Regions from separate parts of the Clostridium fungisolvens genome, predicted to be linked through region 1. Evidence: a T-box and tRNA genes for the amino acid it is inferred to sense, from the RefSeq annotation. Region 1 holds a T-box; the other holds one or more tRNA genes.
The links. The T-box of region 1 lies ahead of pheS (phenylalanine--tRNA ligase subunit alpha). A T-box ahead of a tRNA ligase gene usually reads a tRNA of that ligase, here a tRNA-Phe.
Positions count from the first base shown of each region.

Region 2: it has a tRNA-Phe gene. The T-box ahead of pheS (phenylalanine--tRNA ligase subunit alpha) is inferred to sense a tRNA for this amino acid. The anticodon was not compared.

Region 1 is NZ_BLZR01000001.1:3,168,058-3,175,106, forward strand. It holds gene pheT (phenylalanine--tRNA ligase subunit beta) at 1-2,177, opposite strand, end outside; gene pheS (phenylalanine--tRNA ligase subunit alpha) at 2,190-3,209, opposite strand; T-box leader at 3,270-3,475, opposite strand; gene bsdtw1_RS13980 (TrmH family RNA methyltransferase) at 3,526-4,302, opposite strand; gene bsdtw1_RS13985 (potassium channel family protein) at 4,319-4,984, opposite strand; gene bsdtw1_RS13990 (TrkH family potassium uptake protein) at 4,996-6,342, opposite strand; gene rplT (50S ribosomal protein L20) at 6,843-7,049, opposite strand, start outside.
Region 2 is NZ_BLZR01000001.1:4,503,949-4,510,997, reverse strand. It holds rRNA gene bsdtw1_RS20025 (16S ribosomal RNA) at 1-629, shown strand, start outside; tRNA gene bsdtw1_RS20020 (tRNA-Ala) at 754-829, shown strand; tRNA gene bsdtw1_RS20015 (tRNA-Ile) at 835-911, shown strand; rRNA gene bsdtw1_RS20010 (23S ribosomal RNA) at 1,040-3,945, shown strand; rRNA gene rrf (5S ribosomal RNA) at 4,002-4,119, shown strand; tRNA gene bsdtw1_RS20000 (tRNA-Phe) at 4,126-4,201, shown strand; tRNA gene bsdtw1_RS19995 (tRNA-Cys) at 4,220-4,294, shown strand; gene bsdtw1_RS19990 (S66 peptidase family protein) at 4,533-5,450, opposite strand; gene bsdtw1_RS19985 (magnesium transporter CorA family protein) at 5,575-6,519, opposite strand; gene bsdtw1_RS19980 (hypothetical protein) at 6,793-7,049, shown strand, end outside.

The sequences.
Region 1 (7,049 bases):
CTTATAGTTTCTTCAATTTCTTGAACTAATATAGCATCTTCAACAAGCAGTGCTATATCTCTTGTTACAGCAGGATACTTTGGTAATGGTTTATACTTTTTCTCTGTGTTAGAATTTGCATAAAGTATATCTAAATCAAGTTCTGCCACATAAGCATTTGCATCTATTCCATAGTTATCAGCTACATCAGGATGTATCTCACCAAGTACGCCTACTTTTTCTTTTCCTATAAATAATTCAGCAGTTTTTCCTGGATGATAGCTTACATTTTCACTTTGTCTCTTATATGATGGATTCTTTATTCCCATTGCATCTATGAGATTTTCAACTACTCCTTTTAGATCCAAATAATCAACATCTCCATATAGACCTATTGTAAGTATATTCTTTTCATTTGGTAATTGATTTTCATCAGCCTTTGGAATATAAACCTTACCTAGTTCAAATAATCTTGCAAATTCGTTGCTTCTTGAATAATTTCTTCCAAGACACTCCATCATTGAAGGAAGAGTTGATGTTCTCATTATGCTGTAATCTTCACCTAATGGATTCTTAATCTTTACAACATTTCTAAGTTCGCTATCTGAAGGCAAGTTTATCATATCAAATACCTTTGGACTTACGAAAGAGTAAGAAATAGATTGATTTAATCCACTTGAAATCATAGTATTTATAACTAAGTCATCTAATTTTAATTTCTTGTTCTTAGCATCCTTTGGAGAATTAGCACCAATTACTGTCATAGGTACGTTGTTATAACCGTATATTCTTGCAACTTCTTCTGCTATATCTTCTTTTATTGCTATATCAATTCTGAAAGTTGGTACAGCTATAATTAAATTATCATTTTCAATAGTTGTTTTAAGCTCTAATCTATCTAGGTATTCTTTCATTTGTTCCTTTGAAATATCTGTTCCTAAGAATCTATTCACCCAGTTAGAATCTACTGTCATAGTATGAGGCTCTTTTCTTTCATTATATATATCTATAGTTCCCTCTACTATTGTTCCAACCTTAAGTTCCTCTATAAGTGCACAAGCTCTATTTAATGCAAGTTCAGTTAAGTTTGGATCAATATCCTTTTCAAATCTTGAAGAAGCCTCTGTTCTAAGATTAAGCTTCTTTGAATTTACACGGATATTAGTACCATCAAAACTAGCACTTTCAAAGATTATCTCAGTTGTATCATCCTTAATTCCTGATTGAAGTCCGCCCATTATTCCAGCAAGACCTATAGTTTCTTCACCATCTTTTATACAAAGAACATCTGTATCTAGATTTCTTTCTATTTCATCAAGAGTTACAAACTTTTCATTTTCCTTTGCTCTCTCAACAACAATCTTGTTAGATTTAATTTCTCTTTTATCGAAAGCATGCATTGGTTGGCCAAGCTCTAACATAACAAAGTTAGTTATATCTACCACATTATTTATTGGTCTAACTCCTGCTTCTAGAAGTCTTTCTTGCATCCATGTTGGTGATGGTTCTATCTTTATATCTTTTACTGCTCTAGCCATATATCTTCTGCATAGAGCATCTTTTACTTCTACTTTTACTATGTCTTCAACATTGCCTGTTCCGCTAGTTTTATATTCTACTGAAGGATTTTTGTATTCTATCCCTAAAGTAGCTGCTGTTTCTCTAGCTATTCCGAGTACGCTTAAGCAATCAGGTCTGTTAGAAGTTATTTCAAAATCTATTACAGCCTTATTTAAACCTAATACATCTTTTATATCCTTGCCAATAGGTGTATTTTCAGGTAATATCATAAGCCCATGAACTGGTTCATCTCCAGCTATTCCTAGTTCTTCTTCAGAACACATCATTCCATTTGATGGAACACCTCTAAGCTTACCCTTCTTTATCTTTAATCCATTTGGTAGAGTTGAACCATGAAGAGCAACTGGAACTATATCATTTTCCTTCATGTTCTTAGCTCCTGTAACTATTTGAACAGGTTCCTCTTGACCAACTTCAACTTGACATATAACCAGTTTTTCTGCATCTGGATGTGCCTCTATCTTAAGAAGCTTACCAGTTACAACATTTGTTATATCTTCTCCTGAAGTTATTACTTCCTCAACCTTTGATCCTGATAGTGTAAGCCTATCAGCTAGTTCATTTGCATCTATATCTATATTTACATAGTCTTTTAGCCATAAATAAGGTACTTTCATATTAAATTCCTCCTAAAACTGATTTAAAAATCTCATATCACTTTCATATAGTTGTCTTATATCATCAATGCCGTACTTAAGCATTACCATTCTGTCTACGCCCATACCGAAAGCAAATCCGCTATATTCTTCTGGATCTATACCACAGTTTCTAAGAACTTGTGGATGTACCATACCGCATCCGTAAAGTTCTATCCAACCGCTACCTTTACATACTCTACAGCCTTCTCCTCCGCAAACGAAGCAAGTTGCATCCATTTCTGCTGAAGGTTCAGTGAATGGGAAGTGATGTGGTCTGAACTTAGTTTTAACATTTTCTCCAAACATCTTTTTAGCGAATAATTCTAGAGTTCCTTTTAAATCAGCAAAAGTTATACCCTTATCAATTACTAAGCCTTCCATTTGATAAAATATTGGTGAATGTGTAGCATCAGCTGCATCTGATCTGAATACTTTACCTGGAGAGATCATCTTTATAGGTGGTTTTTGTTTTTCCATAACTCTAATTTGTACTGGTGAAGTTTGAGTTCTTAGAACTACATTATCATTTATATAGAATGTATCTTGTTCACTTCTTGCTGGATGATTCTTTGGTATATTAAGTGCTTCGAAGTTGTAATAATCTTTTTCTATTTCAGGCCCTTCCTCTATAGTAAAGCCCATTGATATGAATATTTCCTTCATGTGCTCTAGAGTTAAATCTAGTGGATGTCTCTTGCCTACTAGGTTCTTTCTACCAGGCATAGTTATATCTATAACTTCACCTTCTAGTTTCTTTTTCTTTTCAATATTCTTTATTTCCGTGGAAATTTCATCTAATCTATTTTCAATTTCTGCTCTTACTTCGTTTGCAAGCTTACCTATGATTGGTCTCTCTTCATTAGTAAGACCTCCCATACCTCTTAATATTGTAGTTAATTCACCTTTTTTACCTAGATATTTAACTCTAATATTTTCAATCTCACTGCTGTTTTTTACATCTTCAAGAACTTTTAATGCACTATCCTTGATTTCTAAAAGTTTTTCTTTCATATTGTTTTCTCCTTTCAAAAAGTAAAACTGCATTTTTTTGCAAAATAAAAACCGCCCCTATAAAGGGACGGAGGTTCCGCGGTACCACCCTAATTAGCTTAATACTCTCTTATATATATAACGGTTCCCCGCTAACTACTACTTTATTTCACAGTTAGAACTCCTGAGTGAACTTCAGAATATATATCAATAAAGAGACTTCCAGTCTTCGATCTCTTCTCCCTGTAAAGCTAAAATATTCTTACTCTCTCATTCACAGTTTTTTCATATTCAATTCTATAGCCTATTATACATATTAATCCATGTTAGTTCAATACTATTTACATAGATTTTGCCTAACTTTTTCATAAATCATTATTGAAGCAGCCACCGAAGCATTCAAAGACTCTGCATTTCCTGGCATAGGTATCTTTGCTTTCAAGTCGCAAAGCTTATAAATCTCATCAGAAACTCCATTTCCTTCATTACCTACCACCAAAATAATTTTATCACTTAAATCTACTTCATAATAGTTAAAATCCGTATCTAAAGAGCTTGCCAGGAGCTTAAAACCATCTTCCTTAAACTTTTGTACCACTTCGAGGTTCTTATCTTCTATTATGTTAGTGTAGAATATTGATCCCATTGTACTTCTAAGAGTTTTATCATTATATATATCAACAGTCCCATCTCTAACAATAATTCCATCAACTGCTGCAGCATGAGCAGTCCTTATTATAGTACCAACATTTCCAGGATCTTGTAGTTTATCTAAAAGCACATAAAAACTTCCCTTATAATTGTTCTCACTACAGCCAATTTTTATAACCGCTATAATACCTTGCGAATTTTCTGTACCTGATAATTGATTAAACAATGATGACTTTAAAAGCGTAATTTTATCATCATTAACTTTTAAGCATATGTCTTCAAATCTTTCTTGCTTTGCTTCATCGATAATAATCTCGTCTATAGCTGCATCAGCTTTTACTGCTTCTTCAACAAATCTTAATCCTTCTATTATATATAAACCAAGCTGTTTTCTATACTTCTTTTCCTTTAGCTTCTTTAGTTCTTTAAAATGCTTGTTATCATTACTTTCAATTAAATGCACTGCTTACACCTCTGAATTATTTTCTTGATATAAATGATTCCAATTTCCCCAAATCTTCTGTTGAACCAATAGCAACTAATATATCACCCGCCTCAATTACTTCTTCAGCGTTCGGAGTTATATTTATATCATTTTCTTTTTTTATTGCCATTACGTTTATTCCAAATCTTGTTCTAAGACTTAAATCTCTTAGGTTATTATTATGCCACTCTTTCGGACTTTCTATTTCTATTATACTATAGTCAGGTGAAAGATCTATATAATCTAATATAGTTGACGATACTAAATTATGTGCTACCCTAACTCCCATATCTTTCTCAGGAAGTATTACTCTATCAGCACCTATTTTATATAAAACCTTAGCATGAAGATCACTATGACCTTTAGCCACAATATATTTTACGCCTAATTCCTTTACTAAAAGTGTAACCATTACACTTGCTTGAATATTCTCACCTATGGTTATTACCGCTACATCAAAATTTCTAATTCCTAGAGTCTTTAAAGCACTTTCATCTGTAGCATCCATTTGAACTGCATGAGTCACACTATCAGAAATTTCCTGAACAAGATCTTCATCTACATCAATAGCCAAAACATCATTTCCTAAATCATAAAGAGTTTTTGCAACAGAAGTACCAAATCTTCCAAGTCCAATAACAACAAATTGTTTATTACTCATATAACTTCCCCCTACCCTACTAATATCTTGTCCTCTGGATATTTATAATTTTGTTTTTTCTTTACTTTTGTTATAGCAACCGCAACAGTAAGAGGACCAACTCTTCCTAGATACATAGTTAATATTATCAGCATCTTTCCAATTAGGCTTAATTTAGGTGTTAATCCTAAAGTTAAACCAACTGTTCCAAAAGCAGAAGTCGCTTCATATAATAAGTATTCAAAAGGTGCAGATACTTCAGTAATTGATAGAACCATAGTTACTGACAAAACTAAAGCTAATGCAATACTAAATATAGCAAAGGATTTATAAACAGTCTCTTTTGATACTCTTCTCTTAAACACTTCTGTATCTTCTCTACCTTTTACAGTTGATATTAATGTAAAAATTAATATACCGAAGGTAGTTGTTTTTATTCCTCCAGAAGTAGAACCTGAGGACCCTCCTATAAACATTAAAATTATAGTAAGAAGTTTACCTGCAGGAGTCATATCTGCAGTAGATATAGAATTAAACCCTGCAGTTCTAGGTGTTACTGATGCAAAAAATGAATTTACAAGTTTATCTTTTAAATTCATGCCTCTCATAGTTCCAGGGTTATTAAATTCAAATAAAAACATTAAAATCGCTCCGCCAAATACTAAAACTGTTGTGATTAGAATTACCATTTTCGAATGAAAAGATAACTTTTTAATACCTTTAAAGTTATATATCTCCATCCAAACTGTAAACCCAAGACCACCAATTATTATTAATGCTGCTGTTGTTAGAATAATTACTGAATTATTATAATATATTGTTAAACTTCTAAAGTCCCCCAACAAATCTATTCCAGCATTACAAAAAGCGGAAACCGAATGAAAAACACTATAGTATATGCCTTTTGCCAAGCCAAATTCAGGAATAAATTGTGTAGAATATAAAAGTGCACCAAGCCCTTCTACCGAAAATGTAAAGATCAAAATATACCTTACCATTTTAACTAAACCTTGAATACCAAAGGTATTCATGGCTTCTTGCATTACTAGCCTTTCCTTAAGAGTAATCTTTTTACCTATAAGTATAGCTAATAAAGTTGCAAAGGACATAAAACCTAGTCCACCAACTTGTATTAATATCATTATAACAGTCTTACCAAAATAATTCCAATGAGTGCCAGTATCTAAAGTTACCAGTCCTGTAACACAAACTGCTGTAGTAGAAGTAAACAGGCTATCTATAAAATTTGTGGCTGTCCCACTTTGTGACGATATAGGCAAACTTAACAGAATGCCTCCTATGAGAATTACAATGGCAAATCCCAAAGAAAGAGTCTGAACAGCATTAAATTTAAATTTGTGTCTTAAAGTTATATTCATCAATTTCACCTCTACTCCTTACAAGCTTTTTACACATATTAACAATAAAAACAAGCATTTATATCTATTATACAATAACTTGGATTGTAAAAAAAGGGAATTAAAAAATCGCTGAAGCGAACTTCTTCAGTGATTTTTTTGCGCATCTGCCTTTCCGAATGTATATGAGGAAAATTTGGCAGGCGACATATTCTTCTCTTTTTATTCTTTAACTTATACTATGTTTTAACTCTGTTACACATTCTTATCTACAGATCTCATTGAATTATAATTTTCTAAAGAATAAAAAAATCGCTGAAGCGAACTTCTTCAGTGATTTTTTTGCGCATCTGCCTTTCCGGATGTATATGAGGAAAATTTGGCAGGCGACACATTCTTCTTTTTTTATTCCTTAACTTATATTATATTTTAAATCTGTTACACATTCTTGTATACAGATCTCATTGAATTATAATTTTCTAAGGAATAAAAAAAATGCGACATAAAGTCGCATTTTTATATTAAGCGTTTAAGTGCTTCTTTGCTAATTCAACTAAATCAGTAAATGCTTTTGCATCGTTTATAGCGATTTCTGAAAGCATCTTTCTGTTTATATCAACACCAGCTAATTTGATTCCATTCATGAATCTTGAATATGAAAGACCATTAACTCTTGTAGCAGCATTTATTCTTGCTATCCAAAGTTTTCTGTAATCTCTCTTCTTTAA
Region 2 (7,049 bases), 1.3 Mb from region 1:
TGACGGGGGCCCGCACAAGCAGCGGAGCATGTGGTTTAATTCGAAGCAACGCGAAGAACCTTACCTAGACTTGACATCTCCTGAATTACCCTTAACCGGGGAAGTCGGTACCTTTGGTACCGACAGGAAGACAGGTGGTGCATGGTTGTCGTCAGCTCGTGTCGTGAGATGTTGGGTTAAGTCCCGCAACGAGCGCAACCCTTATTGTTAGTTGCTACCATTTAGTTGAGCACTCTAGCGAGACTGCCCGGGTTAACCGGGAGGAAGGTGGGGATGACGTCAAATCATCATGCCCCTTATGTCTAGGGCTACACACGTGCTACAATGGCAAGTACAAAGAGACGCAAGACCGTGAGGTGGAGCAAATCTCAAAAACTTGTCCCAGTTCGGATTGTAGGCTGAAACTCGCCTACATGAAGCCGGAGTTGCTAGTAATCGCGAATCAGCATGTCGCGGTGAATACGTTCCCGGGCCTTGTACACACCGCCCGTCACACCATGAGAGTTGGCAATACCCGAAGTCTGTGAGCTAACCCGTAAGGGAGGCAGCAGCCGAAGGTAGGGTCAGCGATTGGGGTGAAGTCGTAACAAGGTAGCCGTAGGAGAACCTGCGGCTGGATCACCTCCTTTCTATGGAGAAATTATTAAGTACTGATGCATTTCAGACTTAATATATACGAATTCTGGTTAGAATCTCTCTCTGTTTAATTTTGAGATACCAAGTAATTGGCATCTTAATTTAATATACACATATGGGGGTATAGCTCAGTTGGGAGAGCACCTGCCTTGCACGCAGGGGGTCAAGAGTTCGAATCTCTTTATCTCCACCATTTGTGGGCTTATAGCTCAGCTGGTTAGAGCGCACGCCTGATAAGCGTGAGGTCGATGGTTCGAGTCCATTTAAGCCCACCATTGTTCTTTGAAAATTGCACATAAGTTAAAGTAAAGATATTTACTATTCTTTGTAATAAATTGATTACTAAAATGCACGCTAGTATTTTAGTAAATCAGCAAATTTGTAACTCAAATTTGATTTGATAGGTCAAGCTACAAAGGGCGCATGGTGAATGCCTTGGCATCAAGAGCCGAAGAAGGACGTGACAAGCTGCGATAAGCTTTGGGTAGGCGCAAATAGCCTGTGATCCAAAGATCTCCGAATGAGGAAACTCACGTAGGTAACCCTACGTATCCTATAGTGAATACATAGCTATAGGAGGGTAAACCTAGGGAACTGAAACATCTAAGTACCTAGAGGAAGAGAAAGAAAAATCGATTCCGTCAGTAGCGGCGAGCGAAATCGGAAGAGCCCAAACCAAAGATTTATCTTTGGGGTTGCGGACAGAACATAACATTGGTGGCTATTGTAATTGAAGATATCTGGAAAGATACACCGTAGAAGGTAATAGTCCTGTAAGTGAAACAAGAAGACCATAGTTCTGCTCCAGAGTACCACGAGACACGTGAAACCTTGTGGGAAGCAGGGAGGACCACCTCCCAAGGCTAAATACTACTTGATGACCGATAGTGAAGAAGTACCGTGAGGGAAAGGTGAAAAGAACCCCGGGAGGGGAGTGAAATAGAACCTGAAACCGTGTGCCTACAACCGATCATAGCACCATATGTGTGTGATGATGTGCTTTTTGTAGAACGAGCCAACGAGTTACGGTATGTAGCGAGGTTAAGTACTTAAGGTACGGAGCCGAAGGGAAACCGAGTCTGAATAGGGCGACTAGTTGCATGCCGTAGACCCGAAACCGGGTGACCTATCCATGGCCAGGTTGAAGCGAAGGTAAAACTTCGTGGAGGACCGAACCACGTTGGTGTTGAAAAACCATGGGATGAGCTGTGGATAGCGGAGAAATTCCAATCGAACTCGGAGATAGCTGGTTCTCCCCGAAATAGCTTTAGGGCTAGCGTCGGATATGACTAATGGAGGTAGAGCACTGAATGGGCTAGGGGGCATATCGCTTACCGAACCTTATCAAACTCCGAATGCCATATAGTATTAGTCCGGCAGTCAGACTGCGAATGATAAGATCCGTAGTCAAAAGGGAAACAGCCCAGATCGTCAGCTAAGGTCCCAAAGTATAAGTTAAGTGGAAAAGGATGTGGGATTTCTAAGACAACTAGGATGTTGGCTTAGAAGCAGCCACTCATTAAAAGAGTGCGTAATAGCTCACTAGTCGAGAGATCCTGCGCCGAAGATGTTCGGGGCTCAAACTTATCACCGAAGCTACGGCTAGCAGATTTATCTGCTGGGGTAGGGGAGCGTCGTAATCGGGCTGAAGTCGTACCGTAAGGAGCGGTGGACTGATTACGAGTGAGTATGTTGGCATCAGTAGCGAGAACTAGGTGAGAATCCTAGTGGCCGAAAACCTAAGGTTTCCTCAGGAAGGCTCGTCCGCTGAGGGTTAGTCGGGACCTAAGCCGAGGCCGAAAGGCGTAGGTGATGGACAATCGGTTGATATTCCGATACTACTGCAAATCGTTATTACCGATGGAGTGACGCAGGAAGATAGAGTGTGCTAGCTATTGGATGCTAGTCTAAGCACTTAGGTATACAGGTAGGCAAATCCGCCTGTATTAGCTGAGGTGTGATGGGGAAGGCCTTTTAGGCTGAAGTACTTGATTCTACGCTGCCAAGAAAAGCTTCTAGGGAGAAATGTAGTACCCGTACCGCAAACCGACACAGGTAGGTGAGGAGAGAATCCTAAGGCCGGCGGAAGAATTACAGTTAAGGAACTCGGCAAATTGACCCCGTAACTTCGGGAGAAGGGGTGCCTACGAGAGTAGGTCGCAGAGAATAGGCCCAAGCAACTGTTTAGCAAAAACACAGGTCTCTGCTAAAGCGAAAGCTGATGTATAGGGGCTGACGCCTGCCCGGTGCTGGAAGGTTAAGGGGAATCGTTAGCGGTAACGCGAAGCGGTGAACTTAAGCCCCAGTAAACGGCGGCCGTAACTATAACGGTCCTAAGGTAGCGAAATTCCTTGTCAGGTAAGTTCTGACCCGCACGAATGGCGTAATGACTTGGGCACTGTCTCAACTGTAAATCCGGCGAAGTTGTAGTGCAAGTGAAGATGCTTGCTACCCGCGATTGGACGGAAAGACCCCGTAGAGCTTTACTGTAGCTTAGCATTGAGTTTCGGTATTGTCTGTACAGGATAGGTGGGAGACTTGGAAGCATCCTCGTTAGGGGATGTGGAGTCGTCCTTGGGATACCACCCTGACAGTACTGGGATTCTAACCGGGCACCATGAAGCTGGTGACGGGACATTGTTAGGTGGGCAGTTTGACTGGGGCGGTCGCCTCCAAAAAAGTAACGGAGGCGCCCAAAGGTTCCCTCAGAACGGTCGGAAATCGTTCGTAGAGTGCAAAGGCAGAAGGGAGCCTGACTGCGACACCCACAAGTGGAGCAGGGACGAAAGTCGGGCTTAGTGATCCGGTGGTACCTCGTGGGAGGGCCATCGCTCAACGGATAAAAGCTACCTCGGGGATAACAGGCTGATCTCCCCCAAGAGTCCACATCGACGGGGAGGTTTGGCACCTCGATGTCGGCTCGTCGCATCCTGGGGCTGAAGTAGGTCCCAAGGGTTGGGCTGTTCGCCCATTAAAGCGGCACGCGAGCTGGGTTCAGAACGTCGTGAGACAGTTCGGTCCCTATCCGTCGCGGGCGTAGGAAATTTGAGAGGAGCTGTCCTTAGTACGAGAGGACCGGGATGGACTGACCTCTGGTGCACCAGTTGTTCCGCCAGGAGCATAGCTGGGTAGCTACGTCGGGAAGGGATAAACGCTGAAAGCATCTAAGCGTGAAGCCCACCTCAAGATTAGATTTCCCATAGCGTAAGCTAGTAAGACCCCTCGAAGAACACGAGGTTGATAGGTCGGAGGTGTAAGCATGGTAACATGTTCAGCTGACCGATACTAATAGGTCGAGGGCTTGACCAATACAAGATATTACAAAGTAAACTTAAGTGCAATTTTGAAAGAATAATCTTTCAATATCTAGTGATGATGCGTCTAAGGGTTACACCCGTACCCATACCGAACACGAAGGTTAAGACTTAGACGGCTGATGGTACTGCATGGGCGACTGTGTGGGAGAGTAAGTGGTCGCTAGGTAAATGTGGCTAGATAGCTCAGTCGGTAGAGCAGAGGACTGAAAATCCTCGTGTCCCTGGTTCGATTCCTGGTCTGGCCACCATTTATTTTAAATTAATTCGGCGCTATAGCCAAGCGGTAAGGTCAAGGTCTGCAAAACCTTTATGCCCCGGTTCAAATCCGGGTGGCGCCTCCAAAAATAAAGTCTGTAAACTTTTTGTTTACAGACTTTTGTTTTGTATAAGCTAAATAAATGTATGGTTTTAGTTAATACTAAGTATAATAAAAAATAGATACAATTGTGGATAAGTATATAAAAGAACACTATTCTGCGATAAAATTCAGAAAAATCAAAAGTTAGTCACAGAAAAATCAAAATAATACACAGTTTTTGTGGATAACTATTGTTGATTATTTTTATTTCTGTGGATTATTTATAATACGAACTCTTTAACTGGAGTTATTAAGCCTGCTTCAAAATCTATTTTAACAGAGCCACCTACTGGAAGCGTTATATTTTGATGTTCATGACCGAAAGGTAAGTTAACAATAGTAGGCTTTCTTAAGGGTAATATTTTTTGAGCAATAAGTTCATTTAGTGTGAAATTATGTTCTTTCATGTCATTTTCGTTTGGTGTAAAATTGCCTAGTATAAATCCCTTGCAGTATTTTAATTTATTAGCTAAATTAAGTTGAGTTAGCATTCTATCAATTGAATAAATCTTTTCATTCACATCTTCTAGAAATAGGATTTTATCCTTTGTATCAATTTCAAAGGGAGTTCCTAAACTACTACAAATAATAGAGAGATTTCCACCTACAAGCTTTCCGCTTATATTTTTGGTATTATGAACTTGTACTGAGTCGAAAGAATTTAAATCTATTTTATAATTACATGATCTATCCATAACGGCATTAAAAAAGCTATCTCGAGTAGTTAAATCTGAGAAATCTGATTTTACCATTGGACCATGAAAGGTTATAAGACCTAACTTCTTGTATAGATAATTTAAAATCAAAGTTATATCACTATAACCGCAAAATATTTTAGGATGTCTTTTTATAACGCCCAAGTCCAGATAAGGTAGCATTCGCGCACTTCCATACCCACCTCTGAAACAAACAATAGCATCTACTTCATCATCAATAAACATATTCATTAGATCGTAAGCTCTCACTTTATCTTCTCCCGCTAGGTATCCATACTTATCAAATACATGAGCACCGACTTTTACATTAAAACCTAAATTTCTAAAATCAGAGATTTTTTTATTTATTATTTCTGCATCATCACAACCAGCAGGGGATATAATTCCAACGGTCTTTCCAAACTTAATTCCATGAGCGAGCATGATAAGCACCTCCCAAATAAAAATATAAGAGGACCATATAGTCCTCTTGTGTAACAATCTCAATTATTATATTATTCATCAGAATCCATAATTGAGATTGAAATAGTATTTAATTTAAATAAAACTATGAAAACATATCTTTCTTATAAAGCATCCCAGCAACAAGTAGAGCTACACCCATGGTAACGCCCATAACTATGTGAAATGCATAAGGGCTGTCTTGTAATGGTAACCTAATATTCATTCCATATATTCCACCCATTATAGTTGGGATAGCTAGTAGTATGGTTAATGAAGCAAGGCCTTTCATTACTATATTTAAGTTGTTTGATATAACAGAAGCAAAAAAGTCCATAGTACTTGCTAGTATATTACTATATATTTCTGTCATTTCGATAGCTTGCTTATTTTCAATGATTACGTCCTCTAATACATCTTTATCTTCTTCATATTTTTGCATAATTTCAAGCTTCAACATTTTTTCTAAAGTTATTTCATTAGATTTTAATGAAGTAGAAAAGTATACAAGAGATTTCTCTAGAGAATGAAGTTGTATTAGTTCCCTATTTTTCATAGATTTATGGAGTCTTTTTTCTATCATAAGGCTCTTCTTGTCTATTTGTCTTAGATATATAAGATAATATGTAGAAACTCTATTTAAAATTTGTAGAATAAATCTGGATTTTTTAAATGAGAAAAAAGATTTAATTTTCCCATAAGTGAAATCACTTAATATCTTAGAATTTTTTAAACAAACTGTAATAAGCTCATTTTCAGTATGTATTATCCCCAGTGGATAGGTATCATAGGTTAAGGAGTTATCCTCCATTTCAGTAAAAGGTATATCAACTATTACAAGCATGTTTGTATCTTCTATATCAATACGAGATGCTTCTTCGTCATCTAAAGGTGCCCTTAAGAATTCTATTGGCACGGAGGTTTTTTTTGAGATAAGAAGAAGCTCTTCATCTGAAGGGGCGACTAAGTTAATCCAGCAGCCGGGTTCAATATTATCTAAGTTTTTTAATGTTGGATCAACATCACTTACTGATTTATATATCTGAATCATTTAAAATACCTCCATTAATATTTCATCAAAATTATAAAACTTAATAACAATATACTTAATAAGAATTATTATATATACTATAGATTATAACATACATTAGTAAAATTAAGTAAAAGAGATTATATGAAAGAATAAACTAATCTAAATATGAAAAACCTCAGTTTAAGGCTTTAAAAGCAAATATTTGCTTACAAAAGTAATGGATAAATAATTGAAATGGATGTATAATCTCTATGTTACAGTATTAACTTGTACAATGGGGGAAACAAGTATATGGGTACGATGCATAAGGAAGTAATAGAAAGAAAAAAAGCTTCCACAATTGTTGTTAGTATAATAGTTTTATGTTTCATGATTGTTTTATCAAATTATAATCAATCAGTAGTAATTTATAATCAGCAAGTTAGTATACTTATTAATGTATCTATAATATTATTAACGATAGCCTTTGGAGTTTTTCAAGTAGTAAGATGCAGAACTTACTATAAGTATTCTATTGTTGCTGATAAGCTTATTATTCATAAAGTTAA